3 regions of the Metabacillus herbersteinensis genome follow, and region 3 is predicted to be linked to each of the others. Evidence: riboswitches for the same ligand, from Rfam matches in the RefSeq annotation. Region 3 holds a riboswitch; each other region holds the start of a gene.
What was found. A riboswitch is a leader RNA that binds a small molecule or an ion and turns the genes downstream of it on or off. The one in region 3 is predicted to bind S-adenosylmethionine.
Positions count from the first base shown of each region.

Region 1: it holds a riboswitch for S-adenosylmethionine, as region 3 does, so the genes downstream of both, ACFFIX_RS15000 (methionine ABC transporter ATP-binding protein) here and ACFFIX_RS18355 (acyl-CoA thioesterase) in region 3, are expected to answer to the same signal.
Region 2: it holds a riboswitch for S-adenosylmethionine, as region 3 does, so the genes downstream of both, metK (methionine adenosyltransferase) here and ACFFIX_RS18355 (acyl-CoA thioesterase) in region 3, are expected to answer to the same signal.

Region 1 is NZ_JBHLVO010000012.1:84,019-92,360, forward strand. It holds gene ACFFIX_RS14990 (MetQ/NlpA family ABC transporter substrate-binding protein) at 1-528, opposite strand, end outside; gene ACFFIX_RS14995 (methionine ABC transporter permease) at 549-1,214, opposite strand; gene ACFFIX_RS15000 (methionine ABC transporter ATP-binding protein) at 1,204-2,217, opposite strand; SAM riboswitch class I at 2,286-2,389, opposite strand; gene pxpB (5-oxoprolinase subunit PxpB) at 2,562-3,257, shown strand; gene ACFFIX_RS15010 (5-oxoprolinase subunit C family protein) at 3,262-4,278, shown strand; gene ACFFIX_RS15015 (LamB/YcsF family protein) at 4,272-5,036, shown strand; gene ACFFIX_RS15020 (uroporphyrinogen-III synthase) at 5,089-5,904, opposite strand; gene ACFFIX_RS15025 (ATP-binding protein) at 6,070-7,344, shown strand; gene manA (mannose-6-phosphate isomerase, class I) at 7,433-8,342, opposite strand, start outside.
Region 2 is NZ_JBHLVO010000031.1:43,283-51,624, forward strand. It holds gene ACFFIX_RS23140 (hypothetical protein) at 72-863, opposite strand; partial or broken gene ACFFIX_RS23145 (cation:dicarboxylate symporter family transporter) at 888-1,702, opposite strand; gene pckA (phosphoenolpyruvate carboxykinase (ATP)) at 1,912-3,504, opposite strand; SAM riboswitch class I at 3,815-4,073, shown strand; gene metK (methionine adenosyltransferase) at 4,380-5,585, shown strand; gene ACFFIX_RS23160 (alanine/ornithine racemase family PLP-dependent enzyme) at 5,967-7,043, opposite strand; gene ACFFIX_RS23165 (N-acetyltransferase DgcN family protein) at 7,040-8,128, opposite strand.
Region 3 is NZ_JBHLVO010000019.1:53,271-61,612, forward strand. It holds gene ACFFIX_RS18340 (alkyl sulfatase dimerization domain-containing protein) at 1-1,512, opposite strand, end outside; gene ACFFIX_RS18345 (MFS transporter) at 1,555-2,820, opposite strand; gene ACFFIX_RS18350 (LysR family transcriptional regulator) at 3,166-4,083, shown strand; gene ACFFIX_RS18355 (acyl-CoA thioesterase) at 4,439-4,852, opposite strand; SAM riboswitch class I at 4,952-5,054, opposite strand; gene ACFFIX_RS18360 (tripartite tricarboxylate transporter permease) at 5,237-6,751, opposite strand; gene ACFFIX_RS18365 (tripartite tricarboxylate transporter TctB family protein) at 6,766-7,221, opposite strand; gene ACFFIX_RS18370 (tripartite tricarboxylate transporter substrate binding protein) at 7,387-8,342, opposite strand, start outside.

The DNA of each region.
Region 1 (8,342 bases), on a different contig from region 3:
ATCCTGAACATCCTTTTCTGAAATCGTTAGCGGATCTGCAGCTGAATCAATCTTTATAAGTCCTGCGTCTTGGAGGATTAAAAATGCGCGCGCTGCATTTGTTGGATCATTCGGGATTGCAATCGAGCTTCCATCGGCAATTTCATCCAGTGAACTGAATTTGTTTGAGAAAATTCCCATTGGTGCAGTTGGGACAACAATTACTTCTGAAAGTTCAAGTTTGTGTTCTTTTGCAAATGTCTCCATATACACTTTGTGTTGAAATAGATTGGCATTTATATCACCTTTTGACAATGCAAGGTTGGGCTGAATGTAATCACTGAATTCAACAACTTCTACTGTGTATCCGTTTTTCTCTAAAATTGGTTTAATTGCTTTGTTAACCATGTCACTGTATGGACCTGCTGTTGCACCAATTTTAACTTCTTTGTTTTCTTCCTTCCCTGCTGTAGCTTCCTCTCCATTACCACATGCTGCTAATAAACCAATCGTTAGTACTAAAAAGAGCGTTAATACAAAGTTCTTCATTATTTATTCCTCCTATTTTATTATCGTTTGTCTAATACTTTTGATAGATAGTCTCCTGAAAATTGAATGAGTTGAACGAGACAGATTAATATAACAACAGTTGTAACCATGACCGTATTATCATAACGGTAATAACCGAAGCGAATTGCTAAGTCACCAATTCCTCCTCCACCAACGATGCCAGCCATAGCAGAATAGGCGACTAAGCTAATCGTTGTGATCGTTATCCCTTGTAGGATTCCGTGTCGTGCTTCAGGAACTAGCACCTCTTTTATGATCATCCACGGTGTAGCACCTACAGCAACAGCCGCTTGGATCACTCCCTTATCAATTTCTCGGAGCGATGTTTCTACGATTCTCGCAAAAAACGGAATGGCAGCCACTGATAGGGAAACAGATGCAGCAGTTGGCCCTATCGTCGTCCCTGTTAATAAATTTGTAAGAGGTAAAAGAGCCACTAGTAAAATAATAAATGGAATTGAACGAACCATATTCACCACAAACCCTACCACTTGTTTTAACCTTACATTCTCTAAAAATAGTCCGCGATCGGTAACAAACAACAAAACACCTAGCGGTAACCCCACGATTATTGCAACAACTAACGAAATTCCTACCATGTAAATCGTTTCAAGAAAGGCTTTATTCAATTCTGGAAGTAAACTGATTAGTGATTCAGGCAGCATACACAATCACCTCCAATGAATTTGTTCTCGCCCTTATATACTCAATCGCTTTCTCTACCTCAGACTCATCACCATTAAGCTCCATCATAAAAATACCTAATGGCGTCTCCTGGATGTATTCGATCTTTCCATGTAGGATATTTCCTTTTACCTTAAATTTTTGAAAAACATCCGAGATAACCGATTCTTCTGCAATTGAACCTTTGAACTGAATTTTTACGATTGTTCCTTTTCGTTTCTCTAGAATTTGAGAAGGTACATCAAATTGCAGCACACTTTGTATAAAGGATTTTGTTAATGGTGCCTGAGGATTTGCAAAAACTTCATAAACTGAGCCTTCTTCAATGACTCTACCATCCTGCATAATCGCCATTTTATTACAAATTTCTTTGACTACTTCCATCTCATGCGTAATTAAAACAATCGTAAGTCCTAGTTCTCTATTAATCTTTTTTAAAAGACTTAGAATCGATCTTGTTGTACTCGGATCTAGTGCCGATGTTGCTTCATCACATAACAGTACAGATGGATGATTTGCAAGTGCCCTAGCAATCCCAACTCGTTGTTTTTGACCTCCACTTAATTGTGATGGATAGACATCGCGTTTATCTGTTAAACCTACCATCTCAAGAAGCTCAGTCACTCTTGACTCCGTGTCTCGTTTCGATTTATTAGCAGCCTTTAAAGCAAATGCTACGTTTTCGAAAACAGTTTTTGATGAAACAAGATGAAAATGCTGAAAAATCATGCCGATCTTAAGACGAGCGGTTCGTAACTTTTTATCATTTAAAGAAAGTAAATTGATTCCGTCGATGATCACTTGTCCTGAAGTAGGCTTTTCAAGTAAATTTAGACAGCGAATCAACGAGCTTTTTCCTGCACCACTATAACCAACAATTCCAAAAATATCTCCCTTGTTGACGGTGAGTGAAACATTATCCACTCCTATGACCTTGCCTTTTTTTGTCACATACGTTTTTACAAGATTTCTGACTTCAATCATGATGTTCCCCCTTTTTGTAAAAACAAAAACCTCTTTCCATTAAGAAAGAGGCATCGCGTGTATATAACGACTTATCTTTCAGAATGAATTCATTCTGCAGGAAGTGGCACCTTTCCATATAGGTGGTTGCCGGACGTCACAGGGCCTGTCCCTCGGTCGCTCTTGATAAGTTAAATTTTATTTTATTGTAATAATATATCTATCATAATCAGAGTTTAAATGAATGTCAATGACTATTTCAAATTTTGCGAAAGTGAGAATACTCTCAAATCTACTTGTGAACCCCTATGATATAATTAACTTATGTATTTAGTCATACTATTCAACTAATTAGAGGTGGGAAAATGGACTACATTATTCAGCCATTAGGAGACCACGCTGTTATCATTCGGATCGGAAACGAGATAAACGAATCAATACATAAAAAAATCAGAACAATACACACTCACCTGGAACAGGCCTCCATAGATTGGATTATCGAATGTGTTCCAAGCTTTACGACCGTTACGGTTTATTATGACTTGTTGAAAACAGCCACACATTTGCAGATCCCCTACAAATTCGTCACTGAACAGCTACACTTATTACTTGCTGATATAAAGGACGCAAATGCCACTGAAACTAGACTCGTTGAACTACCTGTTTGTTACGGCGGTGAGTTTGGACCTGATTTAGAAATTGTCGCAAAACATAACAGTCTGACTATCGAAAAAGTAATTGATCTACATAGTGAAAGAGATTATTTGGTCTATATGATCGGTTTTGCACCTGGTTTTCCTTATATAGGTGGATTGAATGAAAAGATTGCTACGCCCAGAAAAGATTCGCCCCGCCTTCAAATACCTGTTGGATCAGTAGCAATTGGCGGCAAGCAGACGGGGGTTTATCCGATTCAATCACCAGGCGGCTGGCAAATCATTGGTCGAACACCTGTCACACTTTTCCAACCAAGGAATGAGAATCCTAGCTTATTAAGGGCTGGAGACCAAATTCGATTTAAGCCAATTTCTTTACAAGAATATGTGACCTGGGAGGCTTAGCCGCATGATTAAAATTATTAAGCCAGGTCTACTTTCAACCATTCAAGACAAGGGAAGACATGGTTTTCAAAAAGACGGTGTTGTCGTTAGCGGAGCAATGGATACCGTGTCTTTCCGCATTGCGAATCTTTTGGTAGGAAACGATGAAAATGCGGCTGCTATTGAGGTCACTTTACTCGGTCCAGTTGTCATGTTTTTACAAGATGCGTTCATTTCGATTTGTGGTGCTGATTTCCCTGCATCAATTGACGGCGAAGGAATCCCGTTGTGGGCTACTATTTTTGTCAGGAAAGGGAGCAAACTCCGCTTTGGTTCCACGCATACTGGTTGTCGAGCCTATTTAGCTGTTGCTGGTGGATTTCAAATTGAGACGATCATGGAAAGTAAATCTACCTATCTACGTGCTAAACTAGGTGGTTTGCATGGTCGTGCACTTGATGTCGAAGATGAAATCAGTTTTGAACCTCCAAATGAACGTATAACAAAATTGTTGAGCATTTACACTAAGAAATCGTTGAAACTACCCTTTATCAAAATGAAATGGTCAATTTCTTTTAACTCCTTTTCACACTCTCGCGCACCTAAAAGAATTCGAGTTTTAGAAGGAGAACAATTTGATTTCTTTTCTCAGGTCAATCAACTAGCACTTTTTTCTCAACCTTTTACCATTTCAACAGAAGCTGACAGAATGGGATACCGATTAAGTGGTAATAAACTATACGTTAATTCTTCCGAAAGTATGGTATCAGAAGCGATTCCAGTAGGGACGATTCAGGTTCCACCAGATGGGAATCCAATTATTCTATTAGCAGATCGGCAAACAATTGGCGGTTATCCTAAAATTGGGCAAGTGGCGTGTATTGATTTACCAGCCGTCGCTCAGTTAAAGCCTGGTGATACCCTTTCATTTGTAAAAATTGATCTGGAAACAGCCCAACGAAAATTGCTCGACAAAGAAAGACAGTTGACTGAACTGAAACACGCAATCTCATTTAAGTTTGAAGAGGAGGTTTCATCATGATTATTGATTTAAACTGTGATATGGGAGAAAGCTTCGGTGCCTATCAAATTGGTAAAGATGATGAATTATTGAAGCATATTACTTCAGCTAATATTGCCTGTGGCTTCCATGCAGGTGATCCTTCCATTATGAGAAAAACAGTGAAACTAGCTCTAGAGCACAACGTAGGGATCGGCGCACATCCTGGTTTTCAGGATATCGTTGGCTTTGGAAGAAGAACGATTGATCTAACTGCTCAGGAAGTGTATAACATTGTTGTCTATCAGATTGGGGCACTGAACGCATTTGTTGAATCTGAAGGCGGAAAAATGCAGCATATAAAAGCACACGGTGCGCTATACAACATTGCATCACGTAATATCCAGATTGCAGAAGCGATTGCAGAAGCAGTTTACAAAGTAAATCCTGAATGGATACTTTTTGGTCTAGCTGGGAGCGAGCTTATTAAAGCTGGAGAGAGAATTGGGCTTCAAACTGCACAGGAAGTTTTTGCGGATCGTACATATCAAAAAAATGGAGCTTTAACACCTAGAACCGAGCACAACGCTCTAATCACTGATCCTGACCTTGCATGTCAGCAGGTTATTGAAATTTTACAAGAAGGTAAAGTTACCTGTATTCAAGGAGATAAAGTTTTGATTAAAGCTGATACGATTTGCGTTCATGGTGATGGTGAGAATGCCGTCCAATTTGTTACAGCAATTCGGAGCAAGCTTCAAGCAGCTAATGTTGTAGTTCGTAGGATAGGTGAGAGATAAAATTATTCAAAGCTGAACCCACCTAAAATTAAATTTTCAGGTGGGTTGTTTTTTAAATATTCTCTTCCATCTCATAATATTTGACCAGCTCCATAATCGCACTCCCCATTCGCTCATTTTCAGGGATAACAATTCTAGTCACTCCTTCTTCTTTCAGTGCCTGAGCTGTGACTTTCCCAACTGAAACAGCGATTACTTTTTCTGAGAATGCTTGTAGAACTTCATCCAGTAGGCCTTTTTCTCTTGCATATGCAAACAGAAAGCGTGGCTGTGGGCGACTCGTGAAGTTTACTGCGTCAACCTCCCCTTGAAGAATTTCTGCAACAAGCTGTTCCATGACTTCAGGTTGGGGTGGAATATGTTGATAAGGAAGAATTTCGTGATAATCCGCTCCTTGGGATTGTAAAAATTCAATCAAGTGTGGGGCGGGATCCCCATGTAATTGTAATGCTACTTTACAGCTCCTTAAATCAAAAGCTTCTAAACCTCTAATTAACCCAAGAGTGCTTCCATCGTCATCGCGTGCATGCGGCTTTACATCGAGCTTTTTTAGAGCATTAATCGTTTTATATCCTCTTGCTGCCACTTTTGAAGTCTGTAAAGCGGTAAGGAATTTCGCTTCAATGCCCATTTTAGATGCTGTTTCATGAAGCCTTGTTAAACCGATTCCTGTTGTGAAAAGCAACCAATCATATTTTCCTTCTACTAAATTGTTTATTTCACTTTCCACGTTCGAATCGTCCACATACACTGTTCCTTGTGCAGGACGCAATAGTGGAATTCCACCTAAATTTTTCACAAGGACACTTAATTCTTCTGCACGTCGTGGTCCTAATAATGCCACTTTTTTGCCTGCTAATTTTTCCAAGATAAACACCGCCGATTTTCCTGAATTGTAATGGTTTGAATTTTATCATGTCTAATATCATTAGTAAATCTAATTTTCTGAAAATATCTTCTTTATCTACTACTTGTCTTTTGTAAATGTAGGGTTAATAATAAGTGTATATTAATGGATTATAAGGTGATGCATATGAAAAAATGGTTTACATTGTCTCTGTTTCCTTACTTATATTTATTTTTTGGCATAGGGTGGCTGTTATGGTCAGACCACTATCTTCCCCCTATTCACTTTCCTTTTAATGATTACGTAAATACACAAACACTCAAAGGCCTTGTTTTTATTTTGTTTTCATTTGTTTTAATGCTTATGGTTATAAAGAAAAATAAAGAAGTTGTCACGATTGAAGAAGAGAAAAATAAACTCACAACACTTATTAACGCGATGCCTGATTTTGTTTTATTCAAAGATGGCAAAGGAAGATGGATTCAAGTAAACGATTTTGGACGCCAATTGTTTGAGCTTCAGCACGTTGATTATCGTGGAAAAACAGATTCAGATTTAGCAAAATTGACAGACTTTTACCATGATGCCTTATTGTATTGTGTCGACTCAGATGAAATAGCCTGGCAAATAGGAAAAATTTCTCGAGTTGAAGAAGTCGTTCCGAAAAGAGACGGCTCTTTTCGAACCTTCGATACGATCAAGTTGCCCTTGTTTAATCATGATGGCTCGAGGAAGGCGTTTATCGTAATTGGACGTGACATTACTGAACATAAAAAAACCGAAGATCTTCTGTTGCAATCAGAAAAGCTAACCGTACTTGGTGAATTAGCTGCTGGAGTTGCACATGAAATCCGAAATCCTCTCACTTCAATTAAAGGATTTCTCCAGTTTATGGATGAAGAAGATGAAACAAAGAAGCTTTATAAAGGGATTATGATTTCAGAAATTGATCGCATCAATGATATTGTCACAGAGCTTCTCCTATTATCTCGACCACAGGATGTTGAATTTAAAAATCAAGATGTCGAAAGCATTCTTCATTATGTGACCTCACTAATCAAAACAGAGACCACATTAAAAAGTCTTGAAATTGAGTTTATTAATAAAGCAAATCATCCAATTGTGTATGGCTCAGCAAACCAATTAAAGCAAGTATTTTTAAACATTGTAAAAAATGCAATTGAAGCAAGTCATGAGAATGATAAAATCTCCATTAAACTTGAACAGAACAAACAAAATGAATTAGTCGCGACCTTCTTAGACCACGGTACAGGAATCGACGAAGAACGGCTAAAAACAATTGGACAGCCCTTTTATACCACAAAGGAAAAGGGGTTCGGCCTTGGCATGACAGTTAGTTATAAAATTATTAAAGAGCATAAAGGACGTATTGATATTAAAAGTAAGGTTGACAAGGGCACCGAAGTAAAAGTGATTTTGCCGATAAGTGTAGGGAGTTGAACTTGAATTCAACTCTCTTTTTTGTGTGAGAAAATAAACAAAAAAAACACAACCAACTATCGTAATTGTCGGCTGTGAATGTCATTATTTATGGATGCGAAACAATAAGTTGTACTTCTCCCTTTACTTCAAAATTCTCCAACCCACTCGGTAGGATAAAATGAACTCCTTTTTCAATCAGAAAGCTACCTTCTTCTGTAACAATTTCACCAGTTCCTCTTAAAACACTTCCAATCAAAAACGGCTTATCCTGTGTAAAGGTTGCAGAAGTGGAGATATCCCATTTGTAGACGGAGAAAAATTCTTCTTTTACAAGTGTTGTGATTTTCCCACCCGGTACATTCTCAACAGCAGGTTCTACCGCGAAATCTTGATGTGGAACTGTTGTAACATCAATTGATTTTTCAATATGTAATTCTCGTTTTTGACCATTTTGATCGACACGATCATAATCATATACACGGTAGGTTGTATCTGAGCTTTGTTGCGTCTCAAGAATCAATACACCTGAACAAAGAGCATGTATGGTTCCACTTGGTACATAGAAGAAATCACCCGGTTTTACTTTTATCCGTCGTAATAGGCTACCCCATTCTCCATGGCGAACCATTTCAATCAATTGTTCTGTTGTTTTTGCGGTGTGACCATAGATGATTTCAGCATTTTCTTCACAATCAATCACATACCAGCACTCTGTTTTGCCTAGCTCACCATTTTCATGCTGATTCGCATATTCATCGTTTGGATGAACTTGAACAGACAGATCATTATTTGCATCAAGTATTTTTGTGAGAAGTGGAAAAACGTCACCTTCAAGGTTGCCAAACAACTCCCGGTGCTGATCCCAGAGTTCACTCAACACTTTACCTTTAAAAGGCCCACTGCTTACGACACTTTGACCATTTGGATGTGCTGATACTGCCCAACACTCCCCTGTTAGATCTGACTCTATGTCATAACCGAATTCTGTATTTAATTTCGTCCCACCCCAAATTCGT
Region 2 (8,342 bases), on a different contig from region 3:
TGTGTTTTTTTCATTTTATTAGCTTCACATAAATCAATGATGTAAAGTAGGTTTTTTTATAGAGCCTAATTTTACTTCTTCACAATCTTCGAAGGATTATTAATTTTGTATGGAACAGGACCTTCCAAGATGAAAGCTTCATCCTCGACATCCTTACCTTTTGGCAGACTCTTTTTGACGATCTTACCGTCAAACTCGAGGGTTTCACCCGGGTTAAGCTCGAATTTCTTCATTGTTTTGCTGTGTGAGCACCAAGCATGTCCTACTTCAACCGGTTCTTCTAGAGCAATTACAACGTTTTCTAACACAACTACCTCATCATTTTCCTCATTGAAATGATTCCAGCTTAGGGCAAACTGTTTTACTCTTCCTGTGAAGTGTACCTTTTCTTCAGGTAATACAAGTTTAGCTGGTTTTTCTTTTTTAGCCTTTAACGCTTTCGGTTTAAGAGGAGTAGCAGAGATCGTCTCTGGTGCTTCAGCCTTTTGATTAGTTTCAGCCACAAGGGTTTCGGGTGAACTTCCCTCATCTTGAGCTTTGATTTCTTTTCCGAAATTTGAAGATTGCATTTCCTTCAAGTAGGCGGGATGGATGCATGTTAGATTACCGTCTTGAAATTCAACGACCAAGGTGTTGTATTCAGATGTATCACCAAATGTTTCGTATCCTTTAATGGTCACAAGACGCTGCTGTGTTTTCTCTTTGTACCAGAACTCTTTTTTTGAACCTTTAGCTGATCCCAATCCCCATTCCTTCACTTTTTCTCCGTAATGGTCTTCATCCTGAAATTGTTCGAATTCTCCTTTTGGAGGGAGATAGTTTGTTGTGTTGGAATCTTCGATGTGGGGAAATATGATTGCCATGTTTCCACTTCCTTTCAAGTCCAGTTAGATAAAATTCTCAGTAGCATTATACTGAAATTGTTTGTCGTGATCCTTCGTAGTCTGAAAACCTATTTTGTTTAAAATAATTGTCAACGCACCATCACCAGTAACATTAGTAGCAGTTCCGAAGCTATCTTGGTCAAGATACAGAGCAATCATTAATGATACCATTGTAGCATTAAATCCTAACATTGATTCAAGTAGACCTAATGAAGCCATTACTGCTCCACCAGGAACTCCAGGTGCTGCAATCATTGTAATTCCAAGCATTAATATAAATGGCAATAGCCTTTGAAATGAGGGGGTTTGGCCGCTTAGCAACATCACACCCATTGCACAAGCCACAATCGTACTTGTACTTCCAGACAAATGAACTCACACAGTATTGAATAAGTAGGATTGAAATGTGCAAGACAAGAATTAAGATAAAGACTTTCATAAATACAGATAAAACAGCTTGAACTTGTCCAGCAAACGTCATATTCGCAAAAACCCCGAAAATATGAAGGGGTAAGAGAGGGATAATGTTCTTTGTGATTAGTTTCTCAATAATATCCCGAAAGTCCTCAGTCGCCTTTTTAAGAGTGTCATTTTGAATCGATGCAATTCCGATGCCTAAAACAAAGGCAAATAAAAGAGCGCTTATTACATCCATAATTGGTGGAATTTCTAAAAGAAGAAAAGGAATTTCCGAAGAGACCATTGAACGTTGCAAATATCTTAATAAGCCATTGTGGGGAAAAACTGCCTATTAGAATCCCTAAGAGAATGGCGAGTATGATACGTGGTAGCAAACCTAACTTTAATAGTCTTTTGATTGTCCTCCTGAAAAATACATATGTCTTTTTTAGTAGTATGAAAATAACACAAAAGGAGAAGGATTTAAATAAAAATTTACTTTTTCACAATAACTTAAAAAAGCTAATCCTAGAGCCACCACCTGGAATAAGGAATAGTGGCTTTCTAGAATTAGCTAAATTATTTGAATGTATGTGTTATGAACAACAAAGTTTACAAGAACAGTCTATTATTCAGAATGTACAGGTCCACCTAACCGTTCAATTTCTTCACGAACATGTGAAAACTTTTTAAAGTTTTCTTTAAACTTGCCTGCTAACTCACTTGCTTTATGTCGGTATGCGTCTTCAGAAGACCAAGTTCTGATCGGTTGTAGCACTTCGTCTGGTACACCTGGAACATGCAATGGAATTGAAACTCCAAAGTATTCATCACGGTTTGTTTCAACTGAATCAAGGTCACCTTCAACAGCAGCTTGCACCATTGCTCTTGTGTAAGATAACTTCATGCGTTCGCCCACACCGTACTCGCCGCCAGTCCAGCCTGTGTTTACTAAGAAAACTTGAACGTCATGCTCATCAATTTTTTGACCAAGCATTTCAGCATAACGAGTTGCATGAAGTGGTAAAAATGGTGAACCAAAGCACGTTGAGAAGGTAGCTTGTGGTGATGTGATCCCACGCTCAGTACCTGCCAACTTACTCGTAAACCCACTTAAGAAGTGGTACATTGCTTGTTCTTTTGTTAATTTACTAATAGGAGGTAATACACCAAAGGCATCAGCCGTTAAAAAGACGATTGTTGTTGGGTGACCGGCAATACTAGGCATCACAATATTATCAATCGCTTCTAATGAATAAGCAGCACGTGTATTTTCTGTGAAGAACGAGTCATCATAGTCCGCAACTCGCGTGTCGTCGTCAATCACAACATTTTCTAGAACTGCACCAAAGCGAATTGCATCAAAAATCTGTGGCTCCTTCTCTTCAGAAAGGTTAATACATTTTGCATAACAACCGCCTTCAATATTAAATACGCCTGAATTTGACCAGCCATGCTCATCATCACCAATCAATTTACGTTTTGGATCAGCTGAAAGCGTTGTCTTACCAGTCCCTGACAATCCGAAAAACAAAGCAACATCACCTTCAAAACCAACGTTTGCAGAACAATGCATGGATAAAATATCATTTTCAGGTAGTAAATAGTTCATCACTGAGAAAATAGACTTTTTCATTTCACCTGCGTATTCAGTACCACCAATTAAAATTGTTCTTTTCTCAAAAGAGATAATGATAAAAGTTTCAGAATTCGTTCCATCAACCGCTGGATCTGCTTTGAAATGAGGTGCTGAAATAATTGTAAATGGATTTTCGTGTGTTCCTAATTCTTCCTCAGCAGGGCGAATGAACAATTGCTGAGCAAATAAATTATGCCATGCAAATTCATTGATAACTTGGATCGGTAAGCGGTATTTTTTATCTGCTCCAGCAAACCCATCAAAGATGAATAATTCATTACGTTTTTTTAAGTAGGATACAACTTTCAGATAGAGTCTCTCAAAAGCCTCTTCGGAAATTGGTTGATTCACTTTACCCCAATCAATCTTATCCTGGACAGAGCGTTCTTTTACAATAAATTTATCCTTAGGAGAGCGACCAGTATACGTCCCAGTTGTTGCTCGAACTGCACCAGTTGAAGTTAATACGCCTTCTGCGCGTTGCAGCACTTTCTCGACTAACTGTGAAACAGATAAGTTGTTTTTCGTATTTTCCCCTTGAATTAAATGAGTTAGCTCATTTGAAATGTCAACTGAATTCATCTCAAAACCTTCCTTTACATCGTATTTAATACTATAAGCACTTTTAAGTAGTATAAATTAGTTATCCTTACCAATTAGTATAACACATTAAACTGATTAGTCTATACTATTTCAACCATTTTACACTTCGTTTATAAAAATGAATTGTTTAGACTATAGAAATTATTAAAAAACATCCTTTCCATATTAATAGGAAGTCATAATTCGAACTTTAATTTTACTGGATTTTTAGTCGAATGAAAACAAGAAATTCGTCACTTTTTGTTGACAGTAGTAGGTTAGTACGCTATGATATGTCCTTGAACGGATTCTCTTATCCCGAGCTGGTGGAGGGACAGGCCCAATGAAACCCAGCAACCTGCTAACAAAGGAAAGCGACGTTTTTCTGAAACTTATACATATGTGTGCGTGCTTTTTTGCCTAAAATCATGTGATAGAATGATTAAAGCTTATTTTAGGCTAAAAAGCTATCTAAATACACACACTTATCTTATAACGTGTTCACTAACGACATTTTCCACGCAAAGGTGCTAACCTGAAGCAAGGCTAAGGCCCTTGATCGATAAGAGTGAAAGGCTATGATGAATTTTACAACCTTTCCTCGGAACAGCGGGAAAGGTTTTTCTTTTGGAAAAAAGATAAGCGTTGCACTTAATTTCATAGGCTTGTAAGAAAAGCATTTGCGCAGAACTCTAAGGGTTTAAGCCCTGAGTTCAGTGGAAAAGTACATAAACTATAGTTTATAAAACATGCCAACGAAATTCTTAAATAAAAGGGTAAAGATAGTAATGGGATTGAGTTCCGTATCAACAAGTGGAGATCGAACTGAACGATCAGATGATCTCTGTTTACAAAATAGAGGAGGAATTTTTACTATGTCTAGAAAAAGAAAACGTCTTTTCACTTCTGAGTCGGTAACGGAAGGCCATCCAGATAAAATCTGTGACCAAATATCAGATTCTATTTTAGATGCAATTTTAGAAAAGGATCCAAACGCACGTGTAGCTTGTGAAACATCTGTAACAACTGGTTTAGTTTTAGTAGCAGGTGAAATTACAACAAGCACATATGTGGATATCCCGAAAATTGTTCGTGGAACGATTAAAGAAATTGGCTATACTCGTGCTAAATATGGCCTAGATTCTGAAACATGTGCTGTACTAACATCAATTGACGAGCAGTCAGCAGATATCGCGATGGGTGTTGACCAAGCATTAGAAGCACGCGAAGGTCAAATGACAGATGAAGAAATTGATGCAATCGGAGCAGGAGATCAGGGCTTAATGTTCGGCTTTGCTTGTAATGAAACAAAAGAGCTTATGCCATTACCTATTTCATTAGCTCACAAATTGTCTCGTCGTCTAGCAGAGGTACGTAAAGATGAAATTCTTCCATACCTTCGTCCTGATGGAAAAACTCAAGTAACGGTTGAGTATGATGAAAATGACAAACCAGTTCGTATTGATACGATTGTTATTTCAACTCAACATCACCCAGAAGTGTCACTTGAGCAAATTAAACGTAATCTAAAAGAATTCGTTATCAACCCGGTGGTTCCAAAAGAACTAATAGATGAGGAAACGAAATATTTTATTAACCCAACTGGCCGTTTTGTAATTGGTGGACCTCAAGGTGATGCTGGTTTAACTGGCCGTAAAATCATCGTAGATACATACGGTGGATATGCACGTCACGGTGGTGGCGCTTTTTCTGGTAAAGATGCAACAAAAGTAGATCGTTCTGCAGCTTATGCAGCACGCTATGTAGCAAAAAATCTTGTTGCTTCAGGCCTAGCAGATAAATGTGAAGTTCAACTAGCTTATGCAATCGGTGTAGCACAGCCTGTATCCATTGCAATCGATACATTCGGTACTGGAAAAGTATCTGAAGATATTTTAGAAGATGTTGTTCGTAACAATTTTGACTTACGTCCAGCAGGAATCATTAAAATGTTAGATCTACGTCGACCGATCTACAAGCAAACAGCAGCATACGGCCACTTCGGACGTAACGATCTTGACCTACCATGGGAAAGAACTGACAAAGCAGAAGCACTAAGTAACGAAGCGCTAAGTCGCTAATACTTTAAGAAAACCCGTTAGCAAAGTTGCTAACGGGTTTTCTTGTCATTATGATTGGCACTTTTGATCATATGGTGGAAGACAGCGTGCAGTATTGCTCGTGTTTGAGGATCGTAACGGGGAGTTTCCATTCTGTAATTAACACTTTGTCTCTCCAATTGAGTTTTTACTATAGCTATTCTTCGTTATGTGGGAAATTTACTGTCTAGGTTTGTAGTTTTATCGCTGTGGAAGTGTTTTATCTACGAAATTTTCATTTTATCGACGTTTCGACACAAAATGATTTTATTCGACGATTTTGCTCAGTCAAAAAGTAGGAGAAGGGTCTCGAATAGTGCATGAGCTATCTACTCCTGCTTCTACTACTGAACAATGCCTGAATTATATGACATTAATATATTTCTTAAATACATTGGGAGAGGTCATAACCGAAAGAATAGCTCCATAATTAAGAGAGAATGCTACTTCGTCTCCTACTTGCAAGTCGATTTTCTTAGCATCAAGAACAGTATGGTCACTGCTTGAACCAAGAATGTCCATATCTAACCTAGGCGTAAGTCCCGACACAAGTACATCCTGAAACCCAACTCCTAGGATCGCTCTTCTTATTTTTCCACGCTCTTGAAATTGAGGAGTAATTCCAAGCGTATTCTGAGCAATTTCTCCATAGGGCACAGATGGCTTTATTTTTGATTCAATAACCTCAGAAATAAAAGTGAATGCATCTGTAAATAATCCTGGTATTGCCATTCGACATAGAGTTTCCCGTCCTAAAAGTATTGACTCGCCTACTCTTAAATTGTTAACTTTTCCGGTGTTCTCGGTATTCATAAACCAACTATAATTGGCTGAATTTCCCCCGGAAACATAGGAAAGGGACAAAGAAAACCTTTCTTCAATTTCATTAGCAAGTGAAGATAATTTCTCCATATTTTCTTCGTTGGGTTTAACTCCTCCAAAACAAGCAAAATTTGCTCCAATGCCAACCAATTTAATTCCGGAAAGTTTTAAAACCTCCTGGATGAATTCCTCGAGATTTTCGGGCATAATTCCTTCTCGTAAATCACCCATTTCGATCATCAGGATGATTTTATGCACAGTGTTAATCTTTTTAGCGGTAGCTGAAAGACTTTTTATAACAGCTAGCTCAGTATTTAGGCTAATGTCAGCATGTTTAACGACAGACTCAACTTCACTCAAAGCTGGTATTCTTAATAAAACAAATTCTGCTTTAATTCTTGCTTCGCGCATTTTCTTGAGATTTTTTATCTTCGAGTCTCCGAGAATATGAATGCCCTTATTTACAAGAACCTTAGCAATCTCTGGTACTCCACAAACACCCTTGGTGACCCCTATGATCCCAATACCTTTTGTACCATACAATTTAAGAAGTACATCTGCATTATGTGCAATTTTTGCAAGGTTGATTTCAATTCTAGGTTCAACAGATTGGGTCAATTGACAAGTGCTTCCTTCTTTTTGTTCTTCAGTAAAGGAAAAGCCTCAAATATACTCGTTATAAGCTTGTCACATCCGTGTTCAAGAACATCAGTTGTTGGAAGCTCGAGCTGGTTCTCATATTCTGTAACAACTTCTGCTATTTCCTTTTTTGACATGTTTTCATGGTTAATAGTAACAGCGATAACCTTTGAATTTGAAAAGTTTTCGATGAGTTCGATCTCACTTTGGATTGTTGGCATTTTCATAAAGCTAAAATCGCCTAAATTTACTCGCTTCGGTGGATGTTGGACGATAATTGCTCCAGGTCTTGATCCCCTGATAATCCCACAAGAACTGATATAGGCTGGATGACTTAACGCTCCTTGTCCTTCTACAATAATAATGTCAGGGTTCTCATTTTCATAAGCTTTCATGATTTCATTTTCAATTTCACCTGTCATAAATTGCGAAGGAATCGCGTCAATAGCAACACCATATTTCGCACCTTGTATCAATCCTGTTTGTCCTGTAGCCACAAAGGCAACATTCAAGCCCATTTCTAGTAATGCAGCTTCAAGTATGACGGATGTGGTTCTTTTACCGACGGCACTATCTGTGCCAAGCACCGCTACGATTGGAGTTGGAATGTTTAAAATTCTCCCTGAAAAAAGGTGCATATCCTTTTTTAGAGGAGGCTTTCTAACATCATGTATTTCGACCCCACACTGTGCCGAATACTTTACAAATTCTTCATCGTCCGTAAAAAACTCATGAAGAGGGTTAACAATATTCATTCCTTGTTTTATTGCTTTTAACACTATATTTCTCTCATCTTTTTTTAGAAAGGCCTCAGATGGGGCTATTCCATATATGAATTGGTTTGGTACCGTGGTCAAACTGTCTATAGCATGATCAAAGCTCGAAAATATAGGGATTCCATTTTTTTCTCCCTCGAGAACTTCTCCAGTATCCATTCCAGCTTTCGTACTATCAATGACTCCAACAATTTGATATTTTCCTGAACTTCTAATCAATCCATTTGCGGTTTTTCCGTCCATTGTTCCGAAATTACTTTCACAATAAATAAGCGCTGTTTTTTTCATAACACTTTCCCCTCAAAATTCATATTTAACCATACACTAGGTAGCAAACTATAAATCACTTAAATAATAAAAAAACACCTATACAATATAATAGATAGCAAAAAGCCAAAAAGGCCAAGACTCTAAAAAATGTAAGGTGTTTTCCATGATATACAATTTATTCCATGATCTCCTATTATTATAGCATAGATTGTAAGGGTAGGTTTTTATTTAG
Region 3 (8,342 bases):
CAGTTCTGGGTCTTGTTCCGCTCCTTCACGGATTTCTGCAATCCCCTTTCTAATGACAATTCTAAAGTCTAAAACTTTATCCTTAATATAAACGTTTACAGAATATGTTTTATCTTTACAATGCTCAGGGTTGAGTAAGATCGTCATATTTGCAAAGAAACTGTCAAGCGGCATAGCATGTGCATAGGCTATCCTTGTCTTTAACGGTTTTTTGTCCGGATAATGAAAGTATTCTTTCAACTCATTTGCCTGTGAAAGATAGTACGAACGATTATTCGAATTGTAGGATCTTAAACCTAATTCAGTTAATGCTTCTATTTTTATTTTTTTTACATAATAGCTGCCAGGCAACAATGCTAATAACAAATCCGAAAGTTCTGCTGCCCATTGATATTCTTCATTTCCTAAAGCTCTTATTGCTTCTTCAATTAAAACATCTGTTCCTCCAGCAAGTTGCTCGATTTTTCCGGCAAAAATTTTCGGAGAAAGCCTTTCTAAATTGGTAGCGTTCCCATCGAACCAGCCCAAGTATCCGTGATAGATGGCTCGAACAGATTGTGATACGCTTCCATAAAGTTCCCTTAGCTCACTACAATACCGTAAATGATTTGGAAGAGATATTTCTTCCACCAGCTGTTCAACAGATTTTCCTTTATTCATGCCACGAACTGTACTGTCATGCACAAACTGAATAGCATCTCTGTACATTGTCAAAAGTTCACTTATTTGTTCAGAACCAAAGACCGGTTCTGTGTGACCAAGAACTAAATACTCTGCTTGAAGGTCGCGCATTTTATCTAATGACTGAACCCACTGCAGAACAGGCCGTGGCGTTGTTCCCCTTATGGTATATAGATTCGGAAAGGCAGGATAATAATTATCTGCGCCCAGCAATACTTTCTGTCCCGGAATCCAAATAAAAATTTGATCATCCGTCTCTCCAGGTGCCGATACTAGCTGTAACGTTACTTCCCCAATGGTTAATACCAAAGAATCTTCAAAAACCTGTGTCGGGAACACCAATTTGGGGTTATTCCGGTTAACCCGCAAAGACGGACCTAATCCGCTGCAAGGAGTATGATCAGGTGGCAGGAACACTCCAAATTGTCTGGCCCCGCGTATATCTAGTATGCTTTTAAGCTGGTTAAACTGTGTATGAAAAAATTCAACTGTTTTGAAATTCGAATAAATTTCTGTCTGTTCATCCATAAATACGGATGCCCCGTTCACATGGTCTGCATGTCCATGAGTATAAATGATTGCGATTGTTGGCAAGGGGGAAATTTTATCAAACTCAGCTTTAATCTCAGCTGCTGAGTCAATGCTTTCTGTCGTGTCGACAATGATATTTCCTTTTTTAGTTACAATTAGAGTTGAATTTGCTAAACCGTATCCTACAGCGCAGTATATATTTTCCGTAACTTTTTCAACCCCTTTTTTAAACCTCTTCGTATGTTCTTTTAAATAAGCCAATGCCTTCTCTTTTTCATCTTTTACTGTGTTTTGTGGCAAAATAATAACCCTCTCCTATTCTCTAATTCTAAATTTAAAGCATTAATTAACCGTTTCTGATATTTTCCTTGGAGACTGAACGTTATTCGTATTTCCTTGTTGAGGAGGCCTTGCAAAAATAGCATAAATGGCGGCACTTAAGATAAGAAGAACTGAAAGCGCTTGGATGGTGATGTTAAATCCCGCTGCACTGTTAGTACCAGCTGCCTGAATGACCTTTCCAAAAATGATCGGCCCAATAATCCCGGATGTTGTCGCAATCCCCATCATAATACCTGACATAAGTCCTTTCCTTTCGGGAAGGAGACTGTTTACGACTTGTGGACAAAGTGTAAATAACAGTAAAATAAAGGCATTCTCCAAAATTAAAGCAGAGGTCATTAATGGAACTGAAGTGGTCATTGTGAACAAGAAATACAAGACTCCAGCGAGAAAGATACAGATGGACGTTAACAAAACGCGAGCCTTCCATATGTTCTGGGTTTTCTTGTAAATTCGGTCAGAATAGATTGAAATAATAATACAAAGCAACGCCCCTGCTCCACCTGAAATCGCTTTCATATATCCCATCGTTTGTGCTGAAACTTGTTTGACTTCTATTAAATAGGTTGGGTTAATGACGAGGCTGAACGTAATCACGGCATAACCCATAAATGCTATTAAGGTCGTAAAAACAAACGTTGGTGAGCGGAGAATCCTGAAGGTTGCTCTCCAGTCTATTTTTGATTTTGCCGTTTCTGGTTCATTGATTGACAAAGGCGGTTTCATCCTTCCTACCCACAACCAGAAAAAGACAAATATAAGGCTAAAAACACCAAGAATAACAAACGCTTCTCGCCAGCCAAATTTAGCAATAAGGAAGACCAGGACGGGCACTGAAACTGCTTTTCCGATTGTATTACCTAAATTTAAAATAGAGAAGGCAAATCCTCTCGATTCAGGTGGAAACCATTTACTGAGATGACTAACGGCAGTAGCAAAAAATGGACCTTCCCCAGCACCCAACATTACGCGAGTCAATATTAGCAAGGGCAAACTGGCCACAAAAAAAGTCATTGATTGGGCAATCGTCCAGATTACCGCCATAATCAAGAGCATTTTCCCTGTTCCAAACCGATCTGACAACGCAGCTCCAATAATTCCAGCAATTGAAAACAACCAAAAAAAGCTGCTGCCGACTATCCCCCATTGTTCATAATTAAGATTCAAATCGTTCATTATTGGACCTGCAGCTAATCCAATAATCGTCTTATCTGCAAAACTGATAACAGCAAGTATGAAGATTGAGCCTAATATAAGCCAACGCACATTAATCATCCTACCTTCCATTTACATTTACATTTACATTCTAAAAATTAGTTCCGCGAGCTAACATTAGAATATTCATATAAAGTAATAGCACCAATCTCTCTTCCAAACCTGCTGGATTCCTTTTCTAAAAACCTGGCGGTAGCGCTTTCAATTATAAATATTCGGTACCTAATATTTTTGTAAGATTCTACTTGTAGAAACACTAATCTTTCGTCATTTTTCACCTCACAAAAAAATAAAAATTTGAGAATAACCTGAATTTATTATACAATTTAGATTACCATTAATAAAATTAAACCTTTTAATGGATACTTAAGAAAAACTTATAGAAAGCAGGATCCTATGCAAATAGAACAATTAGAATATGTTATCGAGGTTGCAAAAGCAGGGACGATTTCAAAAGCATCAGAAAACCTTCATGTTACACAATCGGCTATTAGTCAATCCCTATCGCTACTTGAAAAAGAACTTGGAGTAACGTTATTTCATCGTTCACGCACAGGAACAATTCCAACAGTAGAAGGACAAAAGGTCATCCAAAAGGCATATGAAATTATAAAAGTAATTCAAGAATTAAAAGATGAAATGCAAACCGAAATAATGGCAGTAAAAGGAGAATTAAAATTAGCTTCGATTCCAACGTTTATGACATTTTTCCTCAATCCGATGGCTGCTTTTAAAGCAGATTTTCCAAACGTGAACATTGAAATAAAAGAACAAGAAACACAAGAAATTATCGAGGCGATAAATCAGAGCACAGTTGACATTGGCATGATTGCCTATCATGTTGGACTCAAGAATATAACTGATGATTTAGAGTTTAAACCTTTGATCAAAGGTGAAATGAAAGTTTATGTGAACAAAAACTCCCCGCTTGCGATACATGACAGTGTTAAACCACAAACTCTAATTAATCAAACAATTGTTATGTATAACGGGGACTATATCAAGTGGTTTGTCAATGATTTCTTAAATCAATTCGGTCCGTTGAATATCCTTTTTTCATCAAACAATACTGATGTGATAAGAAAAGCAATAATAAATAATTTAGCAATCACTTTTTCACCAGATTGGTCTACTAAAAATAACGAGCTTCAGGCTAATAATAAAGTAAAAAAGCTGCATATTGTTAATTATGATCCAGTACAGATGGCATTTGGGTTGGTTCATTCTAAGAAAAGACCTCTTTCTGCTTCGTCCAAAAAATTTATTAAATATGTAGAAAACGCATTCCAAACGAAGGACCTATTTACGATTTAATTATTCAAACTACCCTAAGCCTTATCTGGTTTAAATAACCATTTAGGTTTAGGTGTATTGAAACGGAAATCCCTTTTAGGATGCTGATAAATCACCTTTACAATAATCCTTTCGCCGCTTCTACCGTTTTTAAATTACACTAGTTAGTTCAATAGGAACAATTAAGTTAGGTGTTGAATGAGACAACAGAATAATGGTCAATTAGGTTATTGCAAGGAATACTTTTTTTCCTCATTTGCGTCTCCACTATGTAGAAAGGCATCTGTACATTGATTGAGATATTATGATTGATTATAATCGATGAATTAGGTCGATTTTAATCTAATTCTGGCAAAATGATTCTCTAAACTGTATATCACTTTATTTCATTAGATTCCCTCCCATATAAATGTTTTTCCAATTCTTTTCTAATTTCTTCGGGTATAGACTCGCTCTTTCTTTCTTGAACGTTGTAGTTTACATAGATCGTGTTTCCTATTGCACATCGGGTTCCTTGCTGCCAAATTTCTTCATATAGTTCCAAGCTGGAATCGCCGAATCGCTTGACCCAGCATTTTATCTCAACATCTTTGCCGAAGTATATTTGCTGTTTATACTCGACTGTTGTTTTTAAAATGATCATTTTCCAATTTTTAAAATCAAGATCGGGGTTAAATAATGAAAATAGTTTATTTCTACCACCCTCTAGCCAAACAGGTATGGTTGTATTATTAATGTGCCCTACCCCATCCGTTTCAGAAACTCGTGGTTCTATAATTGTTTTAAACATCGTTTATCCACCCTTCCTTATAACTTTTTGTTCAACCCAGACGTATATCCAATTGTAAAAAAACCCTTTTGCATTGGAATACAAAAGGGGTTCATCACCGACTTATCATCCAAAGCTGTTGCTTTGCTGGTGTTAGCACCTTACATATAGCAGATTGCTGTGGTGTTGTTGTGCCAGTTCTCTCTACCACTCTTGATAATTTTTAATTACTAACATATTTTTTAATTATTTTCGATTAGAATTCAACTTCAGTGGCTACCATGTGAGGATAGGTAGACCATAAACATTTTGTTATTTACTGATGATGATTTGGAAGCCATTACATCATTCATCTTTCCGATATGACCATTGGTAAGTAAAAAACGCGTCACAATTATTCCAATATTAGTAATTAATCAGTGTATGATTATTTTTTTCCCTATTTTTATATTTTCGAATTCTTGGAAGTATTAGTATGGAGAGTGACAATAACACAAAAGTAATGGATATTGGACTACTAACAAATATCAATAAATTATTTTCTGATAATAGCAAGGCTCTTCTAAAATTTTGCTCTAGCAGTGGACTTAATATCATTCCAAGTATTAATGGAGCTAACGGATAACCATTTTTTCTCATAAAATACCCGACAAGACTAAAAACAATTAACAGTATCACATCAAATAAGCTATTTCTATAGGTATAAACCCCTATAAAACAAAGACTTGCTATAACGGCTGTTAGGTATGGTTCTGCATTTTTTATAAGTATCGCAAAAAAAGGAATAAACAGAGTGTTTAATACCAATAGTAATATGTTTGCTACTAGTAATGCGGCGATTGCGCCCCAAACAATATCAGCTGATTCTTGTAACAAGGCTGGTCCAGGCTGTAAACCAACCATCATCATTCCTCCTAAAAGAATAGCTGCACTTGCCGTACCTGGAATACCTAAACTAAAGGTTGGAATTAAAGCCCCTCCTACGGATGCATTATCAGCTGCTTCCGGTCCACTTAATCCATGGGGATTTCCTTTTCCGAATGTTTCTGGCTGTTTAGATATCTTTTTTTCTAAACTATAGGAAAGGAATGTCGCTACGGAAGCTCCGGCTCCTGGTAAAGCCCCTACTAAAAATCCTATTATGCCGCCACGTGTCATGCTAAAAAATGTTTTGGAAATTTCACTTACCTTAGGAAATAGTGATGAAAATTTAAATTTGGTAAACATGCTTTCCTTGCTTTTGTTGGATTCTAAACGGGCTAGTACCTCCGATAAACCAAATATACCTATAGCCACTACAACAAAACTAATGCCATCCCATAAGTGAATGCTCCCAAAGGTCATGCGTTGATCACCTGCAAGAGGATCGAGTCCAATCATTGCGATAAGTAGTCCTAGTGTTACTGATATAAATGCTTTACTTGGCTTGCCTCCGGTCACCCCACTCGAGGCAATTAAGGAAAAAAGAATTAATGCAAAGTACTCAGCTGGCCCAAAGGAAAGAGCGAATTTTGAAACAACCCCTATTAAAAATACTAAACCTAAAAAACCAACCAAACCCCCAATAAAAGAAGCAATCGCACTCAAGGTTAGGGCATGTCCAGCTTTCCCTTGCTGTGCCATTGGATATCCATCGAATGTAGTAACTAATGCACCAGCATCTCCTGGGACGTTGATTAAAATCGAGCTAATCCTGCCTCCATACATCCCACCCATGTAAATGCTAATCAGTAAGACAAGTGCATCCAACGGCGCTACACCAAACGTTATGGGCATTAAAATTGCCATCGCTGTTAATGATCCTATGCCTGGGAGCGCCCCTACTAATGTTCCAATTGTAACACCTAACATACACCATAATAATGTAGATGGACTTGTTACGATTGAAACCAAGCCATCCATTAATAATGACAATTCCATCTCCACACCCCCCTCTAATCTAATAGTCCCATCGGAAAAGATATACTAAGTAATTTAACAAAAGTTATATAAAGGATGAAAATCGAAATAAGAGAAAAGAATGCGGAATTAATGAGGGAGCGCTTTTCCATTTTAAATAGGACAACAAAAATAAATAGCCCCAAACTGATTAGCATACCTAAAACATTAACCATTATTAAAGTCAGGATAATGAGTCCCATAAATAATAATTGCTGGGAAAGATTATTGGCAGTACCCTTCGTCTCTTTCGTCTCTTTCTTACTTTCATTCGAAAAAACAGAAAATGACTCCATCGCTAATAAAATGATTAAAAGGAATGCTAGTGCCATAGGTAAAAATCCTGATCCTATCGTTCCATTTGCTTCAAATTTCGTTAAATTTAGTGTTTGAATCAGTAAAAGAAAGACGGTGAGCATTAAAAATATTGGAAATAGCAAACGCAAGATCATTGAACTGCCTCCTCCTATCTGTTGCTTTTCATTAAGTAAGAATTTAGTTGTTTTTTATATTGAAACTTTTAATATGTTAAAAATGAGAGAGAAAAGATCACACCTCTTCAAAATTAGGAAGAGGTGTATATCGTTTTCTCCTTAACATGTAGAGTGAACCGGGTTTTACTTTTTACCTTTTAAGAACTCAGAGTAATTTTTACCTTCTGTTTCCATCCACTCTGTGTACTCTTCACTACCTTTAAACTCGTTAATGTACATTTGGTTATTAATAAACGTCTTCCATTCTTCGCTCTCAGTCATTTCTTTAAGCGCATTTTCCCAGTAAGCAACTACCTCTTCCCCTACTCCCGCTTTCAAAAATACTCCTTGTGGTCGATAAAATGTAACGTCGATTCCTTGTTCTTTAAGAGTAGGGATATCTGGTAAAACTTCTAATCTTTCATCAGACATCGCCGCTAACGCATTTAGCTCTTTACTATCTAAATACCCTTTAGCCACAGGAGGAACAAGAAGTGCTGCGTCGATACGTCCTGACAACAATTCTGGTATGACCTCACTAATTCCGTTATGTGGGATATACTTCAACTCGCTAGCTATTCCATACGATTTAGCGATTTCGTTCCATTTTACAACCTCAACTGTATCCGTTGCTGCCGGTAATCCTATTGAAACTTTTCCTGGATCTTCTTTAATTGCATTAAATAGTTCGTCGACTGATTTATATTCAGAATTTTTAGACACAACTAATAATAGTGAGTTATTCGCCACCTGTGCTACGGGAATAAACTGGTCTAGTTTTAGTTTAGATCCTTCCATATACATAGGAGAATAAATATCAACGGATTGTAATAATGTATTTCCATCCCCTTTGTTGCTCAGTTCCATCAGGGCTCTTACTCCACCCCCACCTGTTAAATTTTCAACAGCAAATGATTCTTCCACAATACCGCTCTCGTTCAAGGTTCTCGCTACAGTACGTGCTGCTAAATCGGTTCCCCCTCCTGGAGCAAAACCAACGATATAGCGTATTGGTCCCTCAGGTGTGAATTCTGCTTGTTCTCCCGTATTATTATCTGATGCCTCATTAGATGTGTTCGCACTGCATCCAAACATGAATG